3 regions of the Arthrobacter pasteuri genome follow, and region 3 is predicted to be linked to each of the others. Evidence: riboswitches for the same ligand, from Rfam matches in the RefSeq annotation. Region 3 holds a riboswitch; each other region holds the start of a gene.
What was found. A riboswitch is a leader RNA that binds a small molecule or an ion and turns the genes downstream of it on or off. The one in region 3 is predicted to bind S-adenosylmethionine.

Region 1 (5,492 bases), on a different contig from region 3:
GCGCGACACCGCGTCGAGCCGCTCGATCTCCTGCTCCTCGTCGGTGAACAGGAAGGCTCCGGCGAGGCCGAGTGCCCGGCGGGAATCCTTCGGGGATTCCTGTGCTGCGTCCAGCCGGTGTTCGGAGCACCGTGGAACCCGGAAACCCCCGTCCCCCGTGACCTCGGCCAGGAGTTCGTTCATCGCGTCGGCCAGCATGTCGCACTCCTCGACGGGCAGTTCCAGCACGCCTCCCACGTATGCTTCGATCTCGAACTGGGAGAGGAGCCCGCCCAGCGAGTAGTAGCGGAGCCACACGTCCTCGAAGCCCAGGCCCGTGCTGGACAGCGCCTCCCTGATCCGTTGCACGTGTGCCCGCCGATTCATTCCCAGTCCTTCTCGCCGGCCGTCGCAAGTACGACGCCGCGACGCCTGTTGTGCGTCCCTGTCCCGCGATTCATCAGCAGGCTTTCCATTACCGTACTCCCGTATCGGGAAATGGTTTACCGCGGACCCGTCGGGGACTCCCGTCAGCCCCTGACGCGATCGTCGTCAGGGGCCGTACGGATGCCCGGTGAGCCAGGCCAGCGCCTCGGCCGGGCACTCGAAGTAGCGCGTGGGGTACGGCGGGTTGTGCACCCGGGCGAAGAAGTCCGCCAGTGTCCTGTCGACCGCGCTCGGGCCGACGATGGCCATGGCTGCGATGTTCAGCGCAGTGGCGAAGCCGTGAAGAGCGCTCCGCGTGAGCGACACCATGCCGTTGAGCTCCACCAGCATGGGCGGGCAGACCTCCCGGCACAGGACGTTGGATCTCTCGATCAGCGCCGCGGCGTCACTGTCGCTGACGCTCACGTTGCGCCGCCACTGGACCCACAGGACCTCGGTGCGCAGCTCGGCTACGAAGACTTCCGGGGCTGCACCCCGTTCTTCCACCATGCTCCCCAACCCCCTGTGGTGGTACCCGAGTGCCGGGCATCCCCTCGCACACTACAGACAGGGGTGGTCGAGCGCGAGCGGATACGCTGGGGGCCATGACTGTTCTCGTGTTCCTCGACCCGGCCCACGACGACGGCAGGGTCGTCGATGCCTCCCAGCCCCAGCTTCTTGCCACGGACCTGGGCGCCACCCGCGGCGACGGGATCTTCGAATCGCTCCTGGCCGTCGACGGGTCTCCCCGCAAGGAGCAGGCGCACCTGGCGAGGCTCGCGTCGTCGGCCGCGGCCCTGGACCTCACCGTCCCCGACGGCGATGCGTGGAGCCGGGCCATCCGCACCGGCCTGCGGGAGTTCGCAGCAGCGGAGCCGGATCGCCGTGACGCCGTCGTGAAGCTCATCGCCACGCGCGGGGTCGAAGGCGCCGGCCGCGCCACGGCGTGGGTCCAGGTCGCGCCCGTGCCGGCGTCGACGCTCGAGCAGCGCAGGACGGGACTCCGGGTCCTGTTCCTCGACCGCGGGTACGACAGCACCGTGGCGCAGCGCGCGCCCTGGCTGCTGATGGGCGCCAAGACCCTCTCCTACGCCGTCAACATGGCGGCCATCCGCTACGCGAAGGCACACGGGGCCGACGACGTCATCTTCACGTCCTCCGACGGCAAGGTCCTGGAGGGCCCCACCTCGACCGTGCTGCTGGCCTACGACCGCGACGGACGGAAGACACTCCTGACACCGCAGCTCGAGAGCGGCATCCTCGCAGGCACGTCCCAGAGCGCCCTGTTCACGGCGGCGAAGGAGCAGGGGTGGGAACTCGGCTACGGCCCGCTGGAGCCGCATCACCTCCTCGACGCCGACGCGGTGTGGCTGATCTCGAGCATCCGGCTCCTCGCACCCGTGCTCTCGCTCGACGGCAAGGCCCTCCGGTCCTCGGCCGCCCTCACGGCCGAGCTGACCGACCTCGTGGACCGCTTCGTGTAATTTTCGCCACAAAAGCCTGCCCTACAGGCCGTTTACCGCGTCAAACGCTGATTTCCGCGCAGTTTCGTTTTGACCGGGCACTTCGTGCTGCCATAGCGTTTTCTTGAAATCAAGAGCTCCAGCCCTCGGCCCTGGCCGGCTGGACAGCAACCCTCTCCCGTAGTGGGGTGCTCCAGGTGAAGATTCGGCCGCCGGGACCAGTCCCCCGGTTGGCAAGTACGGCGTCGTGCGGATCATCCCGAGGTAACCGGGACAGCAGCCGCCACAACGCTCACGGCCAGAACAGCGAGCGTGTCACCAGCAGCCAGCAGCCTCCCCGGCAGCCATCCGTTCCTCCCCGCGATCCACCTCATCCAATCGGCCCGTACCCCGGGCCAGCATCGAAGAAGGACCCCATGAGCATCTCCCGTACAGTCCTCGCGGCACTCGCCGTACCGCTCCTCGCGCTGACCGTCTCCTGCGGCAGCAACAGCAGCAGCAGCGAGCCGACCGCGACCACCGATGCCCTCGCCGGCAGCGACCAGCAGTCACTCGACCAGTACACGACCGACGACACCACGCCGGTCGACGAGATCGACACCTCCAAGCTCGGCCTCATCACGGAGGGGACGCTGCGCGTCGGCACCCTCTCGGACGCGCCGCCGAACATCTTCATCGAGAACGGCGTCTTCACCGGCTACGACAACGAACTGCTGCGCGCCATCGGCGACAAGCTCGGCCTCGAGGTCGAATTCGCGTCCACCGACTTCTCGGCCCTCCTCGCGCAGGTCCAGAACAAGCAGTTCGACGTCGGATCCTCCTCGATCTCCACCACGGAGGCCCGCCGGGAGAACGTCGGCTTCACCAACGGCTACGACTTCGGCTACATGGCCGTCGTCACCAAGAACGGCTCCACGGTCACGGGCTTCGACTCGCTGTCCGAGAGCACCCGCATCGGCGTGGTGCAGGGCACCGTCCAGGACGACTACGTGACCAACACCCTGGGTCTCGAGCCCGTGCGCTTCGCGGACTACAACACGGTCTACGCGAACGTGAAGAACGGCCAGGTGGACGCGTGGGTCGCCCCGTCCCAGCAGGCCACCGGCCAGGTGAAGGAAGGCGATGACACCACCATCGCGGAGACCATCATCAACACCGAGAACTTCACGGCCTACGCCGTGAACAGCGAGAACCAGCCCCTGATCGACGCGCTCAACTCCGGGCTCGACGCCGTGATCGAGGACGGCACGTGGACCGAGCTCACCAAGGAGTGGTACCCGGACCGCGAGATGCCCTCCGACTGGAAGCCCGGCAGCAAAGCCGTGGAAGTAAAGTAGCGGTCCCTGCATGAACGCCCTTGAACAGCTCTCGCAGACCTTCTTCGACTGGGAGGCGATGGCCGCCGTCCTGCCGGAACTCCTCGCGGTCGGACTGCGGAACACCCTGATCCTCGCGATCGCGTCCGGCATCATCGGGACGGTCCTCGGCATGGTCCTCGCGATCATGGGGATCTCCCGGAACCGGTTGCTCCGCTGGGTGGCGCGCATCTATACGGACATCTTCCGTGGCGTGCCCGCCGTGGTGATCATCCTGCTCATCGGCATCGGCCTCAGCCCGATCTACCGGGAGGCCACCGGCAGCACGAGCCCGTTCCCCATGGGCATCCTCGCGCTGTCGCTCATGGCGGCGGCCTACATCGGCGAGATCTTCCGCTCCGGAATCCAGAGTGTGGAGAAGGGACAGCTGGAGGCCTCGCGCGCGCTGGGTTTCAGCTACCGCTCCTCCATGCAGCTCGTGGTGGTTCCCCAGGGCGTGCGGCGTGTGCTGCCCGCCCTGGTGAACCAGTTCATCGCACTGATCAAGGAATCCTCGCTGATCTACTTCCTCGGGCTGCTGACCAGCGAGCGTGAACTGTTCCGGATCGGCAACGATGCGGCCAGCAACACGGGCAACCTCTCGCCGCTCATCGCCTCCGCCGCCCTGTACCTGTGCCTCACGATCCCGCTGACCCACCTGGTCAACTACATCGACAACCGGCTGCGGGTCGGCAAGCGGGAGAAGCCCGAGCCCGACGAACTGGCCGCGAAGATCGGCGAAGGAGCGAAGGCATGAAGACTCTCGAATCGGGCACCCTGACCGGCAGGGACCTCCACCTCTCCTTCGGCTCCAACCATGTACTGCGCGGCATCGACCTGCATGTGGAGCGGGGCACGACGGCGTCGGTCATCGGCCCCTCCGGGTCCGGCAAGTCCACGCTCCTGCGCGTGCTGAACCGCCTGATCGAACCGGACAAGGGCGACATCCTGCTCGACGGCCGGTCCGTCCTGAAGGACAACCCGGACGAGCTGCGCCGCCGCATCGGCATGGTGTTCCAGCAGTTCAACCTCTTCCCGCACAAGACCGTGGTGGACAACGTCTCCCTCGCGCTGCGCAAGCTCCGGAAGATGTCCGCTGACGAGGCCCGGCAGAAGGCCCTCGCGCAGCTGGACCTGGTGGGCCTCAAGCACAAGGCCGACGTGCGGCCCGGGACCCTCTCCGGCGGACAGCAGCAGCGGGTGGCGATCGCCCGGGCGCTCGCCATGGACCCCGAGGTGATGTTCTTCGACGAGGCCACCTCCGCACTGGACCCGGAGCTCGTGAAGGGCGTCCTCGCCCTCATGGCGGACCTCGCCACGGCGGGCATGACCATGGTCGTCGTCACCCACGAGATGGGCTTCTCGCGCAACGTCTCGGACACCGTGACGTTCATGGACGGCGGCGTCGTCGTCGAGTCCGGCCCGCCGGCCGCGGTCTTCGACAACCCGCAGACGCCGCGCCTGAAGTCGTTCCTCTCGGACGTGCTGTAGCGGTCCTGCCGCATCGTCCGCTCACCACAGGGGTTCCGCACACGCGGGGCCCCTGTGGCGTTTCCCGCGCCTTCCACTCGGAGGCGGCGCTGCGGGGCGCAGTGTCCTGCCGTGACGGCGGTCGTCCCGGTCAGGACAGGATGAAGTTCCAGGTCCCGGCCAGGACGGCCGCCGTCACCGCACCTCCGGCGATCAGGAGGCCGACGACGGCGACAGCGGCGTCGAGCGGCGCCAGGGTGCTCTCGCGTGCCCACGTGCGTGTGCCTCCGCCGAAGCCGCGGGCCTCCATCGCCGCGGCCAGCCGGGTGGCCCGCCGGATGGCCTGCACGATCAGCCCGAAGGACTGCCCCAGCAGGTTGCGGGTCCGCGCGACGATCGAGCCGTCCGGGCCGATGCCCCGTGCGTGGCGAGCCAGCCCGAGGGTCTCCCACTCCTCCATGAGCAGGCCGACCAGGCGCAGCGACGCCAGTGCCCCCAGGACGAACCGGTGCGGCAGGCGCAGCCTCTGGGCGAGTGCGTCGGCGAGGTCCGTGGGATCCGTGGTGAGCAGGAGGAAGATGCCCGGGAGTGCGAGCGCCAGGCCCCTCAACCCGACGGCAGTGCCGGCCGCAACCGACCCCTCGGTGAACAGGAACGGCCCGACGTCGAGCAGCACGCGCCCCGTCTTCTCGGCCAGCAGGGCGGTTCCGTAGGCGCCGATCGCCGCAGCGATCAGCAGCGGCCAGGTCCGCCGCGCCAGTCCCACCGCGCTGATACCCAGGAGGGGCATCAGCGCGAG
Region 2 (5,492 bases), on a different contig from region 3:
CGCGGGCGATGCCGACGCGCTGCTTCTGGCCGCCTGAGAGCTGTTCCGGGTAGTTCGATGCCTTGTCGGCAAGTCCCACGAAGTCGAGGAGCTCGGTCACGCGGGCCTGGATCTCGTCCCGGGTCCTGCCTGCGACCCGCAGGGGGTAGGCGACGTTGTTCCAGACCGTCTTGGCGCTGAAGAGGTTGAACTGCTGGAAGATCATGCCGATGTCCAGGCGCAGTGTGCGCAGCTGGCGGTCCGGGACGTTGGTGACCTGGTGCCCGTCGACGATGATCTCGCCGCTGGAGGCCTTCTCGAGGGCGTTGATCAGGCGGACGAGGGTGCTTTTGCCCGCCCCGGAGTACCCGATGATGCCGTAGATCTCACCTGCCTCGATGTCGAGGCTGACGTTGTCGATGGCGTGGACGAGGGGATCGCCGCGGCGTCCCGGGGGGAAACTCTTCGTGACGTTCCGCAGTGAGATGAGTGGCATCGTGTTCCTAGCTGAGGGGATACGTGTGGCCGGCCAGGATCACCGGCCGGCCACACGCGGAAGAGAAGGCTGATCAGCCCTGGGCGCGGGTGTCTTCCTCGACGGTGTCGAGCGACGTCTTCAGCTCCTCCACCGGCACCTTCAGGAACTCCGCGGTTCCGCCCGAGGTCTCCTGCACGGCGTCGAGGACTTCCTGGTTCTCCTGGTAGATGCTCACCAGCTTCTGGTAGGTCTCGTTGTTCTCCTCACCGGCGCGCGAGGCGAAGATGTTGACGTACGCAGCGGCGGCCGGATCGGTCGGGTCATCCTGTGCGATGGCGTCGTCGAAGTTCAGGCCGGCGTCCTGCACGAAGTCGTTGTTGATGATCGCAGCGGCGACGTCCGGGAGGGAGGTCGGCGTCAGTGATGCCTCGAGGGTCGTGACGGTCACCTTGGATGCCGCCTCGTCGACGTCATCGATGGTGGAGAAGGCGCTGCCGCCGTCCTTGAGGACGACCAGGCCGGCTGACTGAAGGACGAGCAGGCCGCGCGCGAGGTTGCTCTCGTCGTTCGGTACGGCGACGGTCGACCCCTCGGGGATCTCCTCCACGGACTTGTGCTTCGTGGAATAGAGACCCAGTGGGTAGATGGCGGTCGATCCCACAGGGGTGAGGTCCTCGCCGCTGGAGACGTTGTAGCGGGCGAGATAGACGAGGTGCTGGAACTGGTTGAGGTCCAGCTCGCCTTCCGTGAGCGCAGGGTTGGGCTGCGTGTACTCGGCGAAGTCGACGACCTCGAGGTCGATGCCTTCCTCTGCGGCCGCATCGGTCAGCGCAGCCCACTCCGGGTCGCTCGCACCCACGACACCCAGGCGGACAGTCTCATTGCCTCCCTCGGAGGCCTCCGAGGAGCCACAGGCAACGGTGAAGGCGAGGAACGGGACGACGGCGGCTGCCAGGAGCTTGCGGGAGGTGATCATATTTTCTTTCCTTCGTACGGGTACCTGCTGAGCAGACGGCTCAGCGACAGGGGAAGAGGGACAGAAGCGCGCAGCAGGACTGACGGACAGCTCAGGCTGCTCGGACGTGTTTCTACTGGACTGACATGCTCGCTCACTGGATGCTGCGGGCGTTCTCCGGCAGGGCTTCGAAGAAGCGCCGCGGGAATCGCGTACTTGCCGTCCGGAGTATCCCGGCGGCCGAATCTTCACCTGGAGCACCCCACTACGGGAGAGGGTTGCTGTCCAACCGGCCAGGGCCCGTGGCTGGAACTCTTGATTCTTCTGGGAACGCTAGGCGACGGCATCGAACACGGTCAAAACGACCGGGACCCGGCGCGTCATATTCGGCGACCGGGTCGGCGGGCGCGCGACGCGTCGACCCGGGCGAAGACCGTCAGGCCGGGCTCGACCCGAACCAGACCCGTACGGTGAGCCCGCCGCCGGGGGTCTGGTCGAAGGCGAGGCGCCCGCCGTGCGCCTGGGCGATGCGCACGCATGTCGCCAGTCCTATCCCGGTACCGGACGGATCGCCCTCACGCTCGAGCCGCACCAGCGGCTCGAGCACACGGTCGTACTGCTCGGGCGGTATGCCCTTCCCGTTGTCGGCGACGTCGAGGCGCCAGAACTCCGCAATGCCGGTGCCCGTGATGCGCACTTCCGCCGGGACACCCGGCCGCGCGTAGGCCACGGCGTTGGCCACCAGGTTCTGGATGAGGACCCGGAGCTGCTCGCGGTCGGCGTGGCCGTGGAAGTCCCCGGCCGTGATCTCCACGCCGTCGACGTGGTGCCCCAGATCGTCGACGGCGGCCGCGACGGCTTCGGCGAGGGAGACGGTCTCGAGGTGCGCCGCACCGCCCACGCGCGAGTAGCCGAGCAGGTTCTCGACCATGGAGGACATTCGGAGGGCGCTCGCCCCGATGCGCTTGAAGTACGTGCCCGCCGGACCCTCCTGGAGCGCCGGCTCGTCCTCGGCGAGCTCAGCGAGGCCGACGACGTTGGTCAGCGGTCCCCGCAGGTCATGGCTGATCCGGCCGGCGAATTCGCCCAGCAGTTCGTTGCTGCGCTGCAGCTCGGACACCGTGGCATCCAGCTGACGTGTGCGCAGCTGGAGATCGAGGACGTCGACCACCTGCGCGGCCAGCGTCTCGAGGCCCGCGGCCTGCTGATCGGTGAGGTTCCCGGGCTTTTCGTCGAAGATGCAGAGGGTGCCGAGCGGTACGCCGTCACTCGTCAGGAGCGGGGTGGTGGCGTAGAACCGGACGGCGCCGAAGCGGCCGTCGACGAAGGGATTCGCGCGGAAGCGCGGGTCCTCGGTGCAGTCCGCGACCACCACGGTGTGGCCGTACTTGAAGACCTGCCCGCACAGCGAGTCCTCACGGGCGCACATGAGGGGTTCGAGTCCCTTGGCGGCGATCTGGTGGAACTCGTCCTCCGTGATCACGTTGATGGCGCCGTACTGGGCGTTGCAGAGCTGGACGGCCAGGGCCACGAGGTTCTGCAGGGCGGCGGGGGCGTTCGCGGGGGCGGCAGGCCGCGGCTCGGCCCCGACCGGGCCTGCTTCGCCCAGGGCCATGCCCAGCCCGTACTGCGAGAGCAGTTCAGCGTGCTCCGAGCCTCGCGCCGTCCGTTGTCCGGATGCCTGATCAGTCATGACTCCACGTCCTCCCAGTAGCCGTGCGCAGGAATCTGCCTCCTAGGGTAGTCGGCGGACCCACGCGCACAGCGAACACCGGACCCGCCCGCGAGGTGCGGCTCGGGGATCGGGGACAATGGAGGTGTGGTCCTGTTAACCGAATCCCCCGTCCTCGACGCCGACGCCGTCCGCCGCGAGGCCGGACGCCGGCGTACCTTCGCCGTCATTTCCCACCCTGACGCCGGAAAGTCCACCCTCACGGAAGCCCTGGCCCTCCTCGCCCGCGCCATCCAGGACGCCGGCGTCACCCACGGCAAGTCGAGCCGCCATGCCACCGTGTCCGACTGGATGGGCATCGAGCAGGAGCGCGGCATCTCGATCAGCTCGGCCGCACTCCAGCTGACCTATCGCGACACCATTCTGAACGTCGTCGACACCCCGGGCCACGCGGACTTCTCCGAGGACACCTACCGTGTCCTAGCCGCCGTCGATTCCGCCGTCATGCTGATCGATGCCGCCAAGGGCTTCGAGCCCCAGACGGTGAAACTGCTGGCTGTCTGCAAGCAGCGCAACATCCCGATCATCACGGTGATCAACAAGTGGGACCGGCCGGGCCTCGACGCCCTGGGCCTCATCGACGACGTCGGCGAGCGCACCGGCATGACACCGGTCCCGCTGACCTGGCCGGCCGGGATCGCGGGCGACTTCCAGGGATTGCTGGACCTACGGGCGCGGCGGGCGATCGCGCTCGAGGCCGTCGAGGCCGGAGCGCATGCCGCCGAGGAGACGGACATCGACATCGATGCCCTCGATTCCCGTGACGCCGGCGCCTGGCTGGACGCGCGCGAGGAAGCCGGCCTCGTGGAGTCCTCGAACGGTTCGTTCGACCGGGAGGAATTCGAGGCAGCACGCCAGACACCGGTCCTCTTCGCCGCGGCGGCCAAGAACTTCGGCGTCTCGCAGCTCCTGGACATCCTCGTGGATGTTGCCCCCTCCCCGAGCCCGCGCCCCTCGAAGGAGGACGAGCCGAGGCCCATCGACGCGCCGATGTCCGGCTTCGTCTTCAAGGTGCAGGCCGGCCAGGATAGCGCGCACCGCGATCACATCGCCTACCTCCGCATCTGCTCGGGTACGTTCGAGCGCGGTATGGTCATCACCAACCAGCGCACCGGCAAGCCGTTCGCCACGAAGTACGCGCACCGTGTCCTCGGCCGCAGCCGTGAAGTGGTGGACACCGCCTGGCCAGGCGACGTCGTCGGCCTGGTGAACGCGACGAGCCTCCGCGTGGGCGACAGCCTGTTCGCCGAGCAGCCCGTGCAGTTCCCCGACATCCCGCGCTTCTCACCCGAGCTGTTCGCGGTCGCGCGGGCCAAGGATCCCGGCCGGTACAAGCAGTTCCGCCGTGGCATCGAGCAGCTCGAGCACGAGGGCGTGGTGCAGGTGCTGCGCTCGGACCTCCGAGGTGACCAGGCACCCGTCCTCGCCGCAGTCGGAGCCCTGCAGTTCGAGGTCGCTGCCGAGCGGCTCGGCACCGAATTCAACGCGCCGACGTCGCTCGACAACCTGTCCTACACGCTCGCGATGCGGGTGGCGCCCGAGAGCCAGGGCGTGCCCCAGACCTTCCGCGGCGGCGAGATCATGTTCCGGTCCGACGGCGAGATCGTGGCCGTCTTCGGTGACAAGTGGAAGGTGGGACACTTCAAGAAGGACTTTCCCGACGTCGTCCTCGAGCCGATCGGCGCCGCCGTCGACCAGTAGGGGACAGCCGCGCGTTCTCCGCACGACGGCGGGACCCCGACCGTCCGATGCCTCGTGGAGCGAAGGACTCGGCACCGCCGCTTCTCACGTCGTCCGGTCCGGGACGGCTAGCGCGGTGCAACCCCCCGTTCATGGGCTTCTGAGAATCCCGGTCAGCCGTTCCACCCCGGAGCCCAGGGTCAGGCGAGGGGTTCTCCGCAGGTGTCGGGTTCCTGGGCGAAGCGGTACCAGCGCGGTAGGGCTGCGGTGAACTCGGATCGGATGGCGGGTTCCTCCACCGCGGTCCAGTCCACGGCGGCGCCGACCTCGGGTTCCACCTTGTTCCACTCGAACCAGTTGACCATCTTCAACCCGGGGAATCGCTCCTGCACGGCAGGATCGAAGACTTGTTCCCACCAGGCGCGCTTGATGTTCAGGGTCCGCAGATCCCCGATGTCAGCCGTCACCAGGGCTGCTGTCTCCGGGATGGCGACGGGCTTGCCGTGACCTTCCCCGTACTCGGCGTAGAAGTCCGGCAGCATCGAGTCGTCGCCGTTCTTCCCGTTGTAGGTCCCGGTGAGCTGGTCGGCGAATTTCCCGTCCTCGGGCATCTCACTCTCACCCCAGGGGTACGTGCTACCCCAGTGGTAGAGGGACATACCCACCCA
Region 3 (5,492 bases):
AGTCGCCGGGGACGTCGGTCGAGTCGTAGGTGACGTACCAGGTACGGGTTCCGGCTTCCGGTCCGGCATGGCCGCGCCGGGGCTGCAGCGACCGCCCGAGCAGCGAATCGTGCGAGGTCAGGAGTTCCACGAGGCCGCCCTGCTCGACGATGCGACCGTGATCCAGCCGCGCCACCGTGTCGGCGACCTGCCGTACGGTGTCCATCTCGTGCGTGATGAAGACGACGGTGAGGTCGAGGTCGTTGCGCAGTTGACGGATGAGGCCGACGACGGACCGCGTGGTGTCCGGATCGAGTCCGGAGGTTGCCTCGTCCGCCAGGAGGATGGACGGTCGCAGCGCGAGCGCCCGAGCGATTCCCACGCGCTGCGCCTGGCCGCCGGAGAGCTGGAACGGGTAGTGGCCGGCCTTGTCCGACAGCCCTACGCGGTCCAGCAACTCGGCAACACGAGCCCGCGCCTCGCCGGGAGTGACGCCGAGGTATTCGAGGGGCAGGGCGATGTTCTCCGCGGCGGTCCGGCGGCTGAGCAGGCTCGAGGACTGGAACACAGTGCCGATGCGGCGGCGCGCCTCGCGCAGACGCTTCTCCGGCAGGCCCGACAGCTCCTCGCCATTGACGACGACGGCCCCCGACGTCGGACGTTCGAGCAGGTTGATGCACTGGGCCAGGGTGCTCTTGCCTGCACCGCTCGGGCCGACGACGGCGGCGATACGGCCGGTGGGCACCTCGAAATCGAGGTGGTCGAGCACGGTGACGGCAGCGTGTCCGCGACCGTAGGTCTTCGTCAGTTGTCGAAGCGAGATCATGGGATTCCTTGGGCAGGATGCGGGTCGGAAGCGTCGAAAGGGTGGGCAGCAGGGAAGGGATGGACGGTGCTGCGGGTTCGGCCGCCGGGAACCCCGGCGGTCCGCGTCAGGTCAGTGGGGCGTCAGAGCCGGACGGATTCGAGCCGAAAGCGCGCTCCGCGGTGCTCCTCGGGAAGGCGGTCGCCCTTGCCGAACAGCTTGTTGCGCAGGGTTCCCTCGACGTATTCCGTCGGATAGGCACCCCGCTTCTGGAGTTCAGGAACCACGTACTGGATGACGTCCTCGAAGGAGCCGGGCGTAATGGCATACGCCAGGTTGAAACCGTCCACGTCGGTCTCCTCGACCCAGGCCTGGAGCTCATCGGCAACCTGCGACCCGGACCCGATGATGCGCGGACCAAGCCCCCCGATACCTGCCCACTCGGCGATGTCGCGCACGGTCCAGGGTTCGCCGTCGTCGTTCACCTTCTGGAAGTTCGCGACGGCGGACTGAATGGCGTTCGACTTCACATTGCCGATGGGCTCGTCGGGGTCGTAGACGCTGAGATCGATGCCCAGCCAGCCCGACAGCAGCACAAGGGCTCCTTCGTAGCTGACGTACTGCTGGTACTCGGCGTGCTTGGCCTGGGCCTTTTCCTCCGTCTCGTCCGTGATGACGGTGAGCATGGTGTAGATCCGTACGGAGTAGCGGTCGCGTCCTTCGGCCTCGACGGCGTCGCGGATCTTCTTCACGGCGTCCTTGAGGATCACTTTGGTGGGTGCGCCGACGAAGACCGCCTCGGCGTTCCCCGCAGCGAAGGCGATCCCGCGCGAGGAGGCACCGGCCTGGTAGATCACGGGCGTCCGCTGCGGCGAGGGCTCACTGAGGTGGATACCGGGGACCTTGAAGTACTTGCCGTCGTGGTTGATGTCGTGGACCTTGGCCGGATCGGTGAAGACGCCGGCCTCACGGTCACGGACCACGGCGTCGTCCTCCCAGGACCCCTCGAGCAGCTTGTAGAGGACCTCGAGGTACTCGTCCGCGTGGTTGTAGCGCTCGTCGTGCTCCAGCTGGTCCTCGTTGCCCATGTTCCGCGCGGCGGAGGGCAGGTAGCCCGTGACCACGTTCCAGCCGACCCTGCCATTGGTGAGGTGGTCGAGGGTGGAGAGCCTGCGGGCGAACGGGTAGGGGTGCTCGTACGCGGTGCCCGCCGTGACTCCGAAGCCGAGGTGCTCGGTGACGAGGGCCATGGCGGAGACGAGCAGGAACGGATCATTGACCGGGGTCTGCGTCCCCTGGCGGAGGGTGGCCTCGTTGGAACCGCCGTAGACGTCGTAGGTGCCGAGGACGTCGGCGATGAAGATGCCGTCGAACAGGCCCTTTTCCAGGGTCTTGGCGAGGTCGGCCCAGTACCGCAGGTCCTTGTAGCGCCAGGACTGATCGTCCGGGTGCCGCCACAGGCCAGGTGACTGGTGGCCCACGCAGTTCATGTCGAAGGCATTGAAGCGAATATGGCGCGGTGATGCGGGCATGAAAGATCCTCATGTCAGGGCACTGCCGTGAGGGTAGCGCCATACTTGCCCGCACGGTGCATGCCGGGCCGAATCCTCACCTGGGGCACCCCGCTACAGCGAGAGGGTTGCCGTCCAACAAACCAGGGTTTGACGTTGGAGCTCTTGATTCTGGTGATGAGCCTAGATGCCCGTCCGCGCCGGCGTCCATATGCATCCGTCACAGTGCGTCACGATCGGCAAGGCCTCGGCCGAGGAGACGGTTACCGAAGGTAGGACGCCCCGTTCACGTCGACCACGGTGCCGCTGACCCAGAGCGGAGCATCCGTGGCAAGCCATGCCACGGTCTGCGCCACCTCCTCCGGGGTGGCCAACCGATTGAACGGACTCTGCGCCCGGACCGCGTCACCCTCCGGACTGTCGAGCACCGTCCGGCCCATGTCCGTCTCGACGAAACCGGGCGCGACCGCCGCCGAGAGGATGCCCGAGGGTGCGAGCGCAACGGCCAGCGACTGGGTCATCGAATGAAGCGCAGCCTTGCTCGCCCCATAGGCAGGGTTCAGGGGTTCACCCCGGTAGGCGCCGCGGGAGCCCACGCTGATCAGCCGACCGCCCTCGGGTCCCGAGGGCCGATCCAGGAGGTGGCGCGCCACGAGCCAGGCCAGGTTCGCGGGCCCCAGCAGGTTGACGGCGAGGGTGCGGCGCCAGGCGTGCTGCCAGTCGTCGAAGGATGCTTGGGCAACAGGATGCGCCTCGAAGATCCCTGCATTGTTCACCAGGACGTCGACCCCGCCGAGTTCCCGCACGGTCTCCTCGACGATCCGCACGCACTCCTCCGGATCGGCGACATCACCGACGACGACGGCGTGACCTGCGCCGGGCAGGGCGTCACGAACCGCCAGAGCAGCCGTCGCATCGCGTCCCGCATGCACGGCGATGCGATGTCCCCGTCCAGCCAGGTCGTGAGCGATGGCGGCGCCGATCCCGCGACTCGCGCCGGTCACCAGAATGCTCAATGTCATGGATCAGACGCTACAGCCCGCATGGCACCGGGAGCCCGAAGCGCTCAGGTCGAGTCGGAACACCGACGAGGAGGCTGAACCACGAAGTCCCCCTTGGTACGCTGTCAAGCTACTGCTTCTACCTCCGGTAAAGGACCTCGATGGACCCATTCAGTGCGCACTTCGACAGGGGGATCTTGAAGCTTCGGTGGAAGCGCGGCGTCGAGATCACCTATGCGCATGCCGTTGCCGCCGCCCGCGCCCTGGCAGAATTCCACGGTCCCACCGCACTGCCGCTCCTGGTCCACATGCATGGCATCACCGGCATCACTCCCGAAGCACGCGTTGGAATGGCTGCATACCGAGGGTTCTCCAGAGTCGCCGTCGTGGGTGAGGACGTCGTCGACGAGGTGATGTCGGGGTTCTCCCACCGCTCCCCCACCGTCACGCGCTATTTCTGCTCCGAGACCGAAGCGCTCGCATGGCTGCTCGACGGCAGCACGGCCGAGCACGCTACGGGACCGGCTTCGCGCGACTAGCACCGGACCGCGGGAAGGGCGCATTGACCCGTTCTCGTGGTGAATGCGAAGGTGACAGCATGAACTCCGGGAACAGCGGGATCCAGGTCACGAACATTGAGGCGAAGAGCCGCTACATCGCGAACCTCGACGGAGACCCTGCGGGCATGGCGGCGTACGAACGGTCCGGCGACACCATCGTCTTTACCCACACGGTGGTCGACGAAGAGGTCGAGGGCCAGGGTATCGGCAGCACGCTGATCCGGTACGCCCTCGACGACGCCCGCGCGCAGCACCTCACCGTGGTACCCCAGTGCGAGTTCGTGGCGGCCTTCATCGGAGACCACCCCGAGTACCAGGACCTGGTGGGCTAGCCTGCCCGTCCAACCCCTTCACCCAGCGCCGCATCGATGAGCACTTCGGCCGCCCGACGCGCTTGCCCTGCCGCTTCCGGGGTCCCGGCGATTGCCGCCGTGGTCTGCGCGCCCTCTGCGAGGATCGACAGCTGTGCCGCGAGGTACGACGGCGCCCCTGCCTCCTCGGCCAGGCGCCCGACATAGTCCTGGAAGGATGCCTTGTGCTTTCGGGCGTACTCCGCGACGTCCGGGCTGACGGCTCCGAGTTCCGCGAAGCTGTTGATGAAGCCGCATCCGCGGAAGGAATCCTCGCCGAACCACTGCGCGAGGAAGTCGAAGATCGCGAGGAGCCGTGCACTCGGCGTCGGGGCCTCGCGCACCGTCGCATCCAGCCCTTCCGTCCAGGACCGGTGCCGGCGCTCGAGGACCGCCAGGACGATGCTGCCCTTCGACGGGAACTCCTGGTACAGCTTCTTCAGGGAGACACCTGCCGCCGCACGCAGCTCGTCCATGCCGACGGCCTGGATCCCCTTTGCGTTATAGAGCTCGTCGGCGGTCGCCACGATGCGGGAGCGGGCCTCGGAAATATCCATGCACCCATTCTACTTGTAGGGAGAACGATCGTTCTATACGATGTGATCACCGGGAGAGAACGAACGTTCTCTCACTTCGAGACAAGGACATGGTCATGGGCTTCATCGCAGTCGGCACCGAGAACACCACGGACATCGAGCTCTACTACGAGGACCACGGAACGGGCCAGCCCGTCGTCCTGATCCACGGCTACCCGCTGGACGGCGGCTCGTGGGAGAAGCAGACCGCCGCCCTCCTCGACGCCGGCTACCGCGTCATCACCTACGACCGCCGCGGTTTCGGCAAGTCGAGCAAGCCCACCACGGGCTACGACTACGACACCTTCGCGGCCGACCTCAACACGGTCCTCGAGACCCTCGACCTGCAGGACGTCGTCCTCGTCGGCTTTTCGATGGGCACCGGTGAAGTGGGCCGCTACATCGGCACCTACGGAGAGGCCCGTGTGGCCAAGGCTGCGTTCCTCGCCTCGCTCGAGCCGTTCCTCCTCCAGACCGAGGACAACCCCTCCGGCGTACCCTCGACCGTGTTCGACGGCATCCGCGACGCCGCCATCGAGGACCGCTATGCCTGGTTCACGAACTTCTACAACGACTTCTTCAACACCGACGACTTCCTCGGCAACCGCCTGAGCGAGGAAGCACTGCGCAACGCCTGGAACGTCGCCGCCGGAGCCTCCTGGTACGCGTCCTTCGCCGTCGTCGACTCCTGGCTGACCGACTTCCGGTCCG

Region 1: it holds a riboswitch for S-adenosylmethionine, as region 3 does, so the genes downstream of both, ACX80H_RS07500 (ABC transporter substrate-binding protein) here and ACX80H_RS12575 (LLM class flavin-dependent oxidoreductase) in region 3, are expected to answer to the same signal.
Region 2: it holds a riboswitch for S-adenosylmethionine, as region 3 does, so the genes downstream of both, ACX80H_RS09320 (MetQ/NlpA family ABC transporter substrate-binding protein) here and ACX80H_RS12575 (LLM class flavin-dependent oxidoreductase) in region 3, are expected to answer to the same signal.

Annotation. Positions count from the first base shown of each region.
Region 1 is NZ_JBTNDO010000001.1:1,598,160-1,603,651, forward strand. It holds gene ACX80H_RS07485 (GAF domain-containing protein) at 1-366, opposite strand, end outside; gene ACX80H_RS07490 (DUF7793 family protein) at 532-915, opposite strand; gene ACX80H_RS07495 (aminodeoxychorismate lyase) at 1,011-1,889, shown strand; SAM riboswitch class IV at 1,997-2,114, shown strand; gene ACX80H_RS07500 (ABC transporter substrate-binding protein) at 2,285-3,205, shown strand; gene ACX80H_RS07505 (amino acid ABC transporter permease) at 3,216-3,980, shown strand; gene ACX80H_RS07510 (amino acid ABC transporter ATP-binding protein) at 3,977-4,714, shown strand; gene ACX80H_RS07515 (energy-coupling factor transporter transmembrane component T family protein) at 4,845-5,492, opposite strand, start outside.
Region 2 is NZ_JBTNDO010000001.1:1,951,121-1,956,612, forward strand. It holds gene ACX80H_RS09315 (methionine ABC transporter ATP-binding protein) at 1-475, opposite strand, end outside; gene ACX80H_RS09320 (MetQ/NlpA family ABC transporter substrate-binding protein) at 549-1,433, opposite strand; SAM riboswitch class IV at 1,620-1,733, opposite strand; gene ACX80H_RS09325 (GAF domain-containing sensor histidine kinase) at 1,849-3,105, opposite strand; gene ACX80H_RS09330 (peptide chain release factor 3) at 3,232-4,845, shown strand; gene ACX80H_RS09335 (glycoside hydrolase family 26 protein) at 5,025-5,492, opposite strand, start outside.
Region 3 is NZ_JBTNDO010000002.1:322,718-328,209, forward strand. It holds gene ACX80H_RS12570 (methionine ABC transporter ATP-binding protein) at 1-805, opposite strand, end outside; gene ACX80H_RS12575 (LLM class flavin-dependent oxidoreductase) at 928-2,316, opposite strand; SAM riboswitch class IV at 2,353-2,466, opposite strand; gene ACX80H_RS12580 (SDR family NAD(P)-dependent oxidoreductase) at 2,559-3,317, opposite strand; gene ACX80H_RS12585 (DUF7793 family protein) at 3,458-3,835, shown strand; gene ACX80H_RS12590 (GNAT family N-acetyltransferase) at 3,895-4,188, shown strand; gene ACX80H_RS12595 (TetR/AcrR family transcriptional regulator) at 4,185-4,763, opposite strand; gene ACX80H_RS12600 (alpha/beta fold hydrolase) at 4,859-5,492, shown strand, end outside.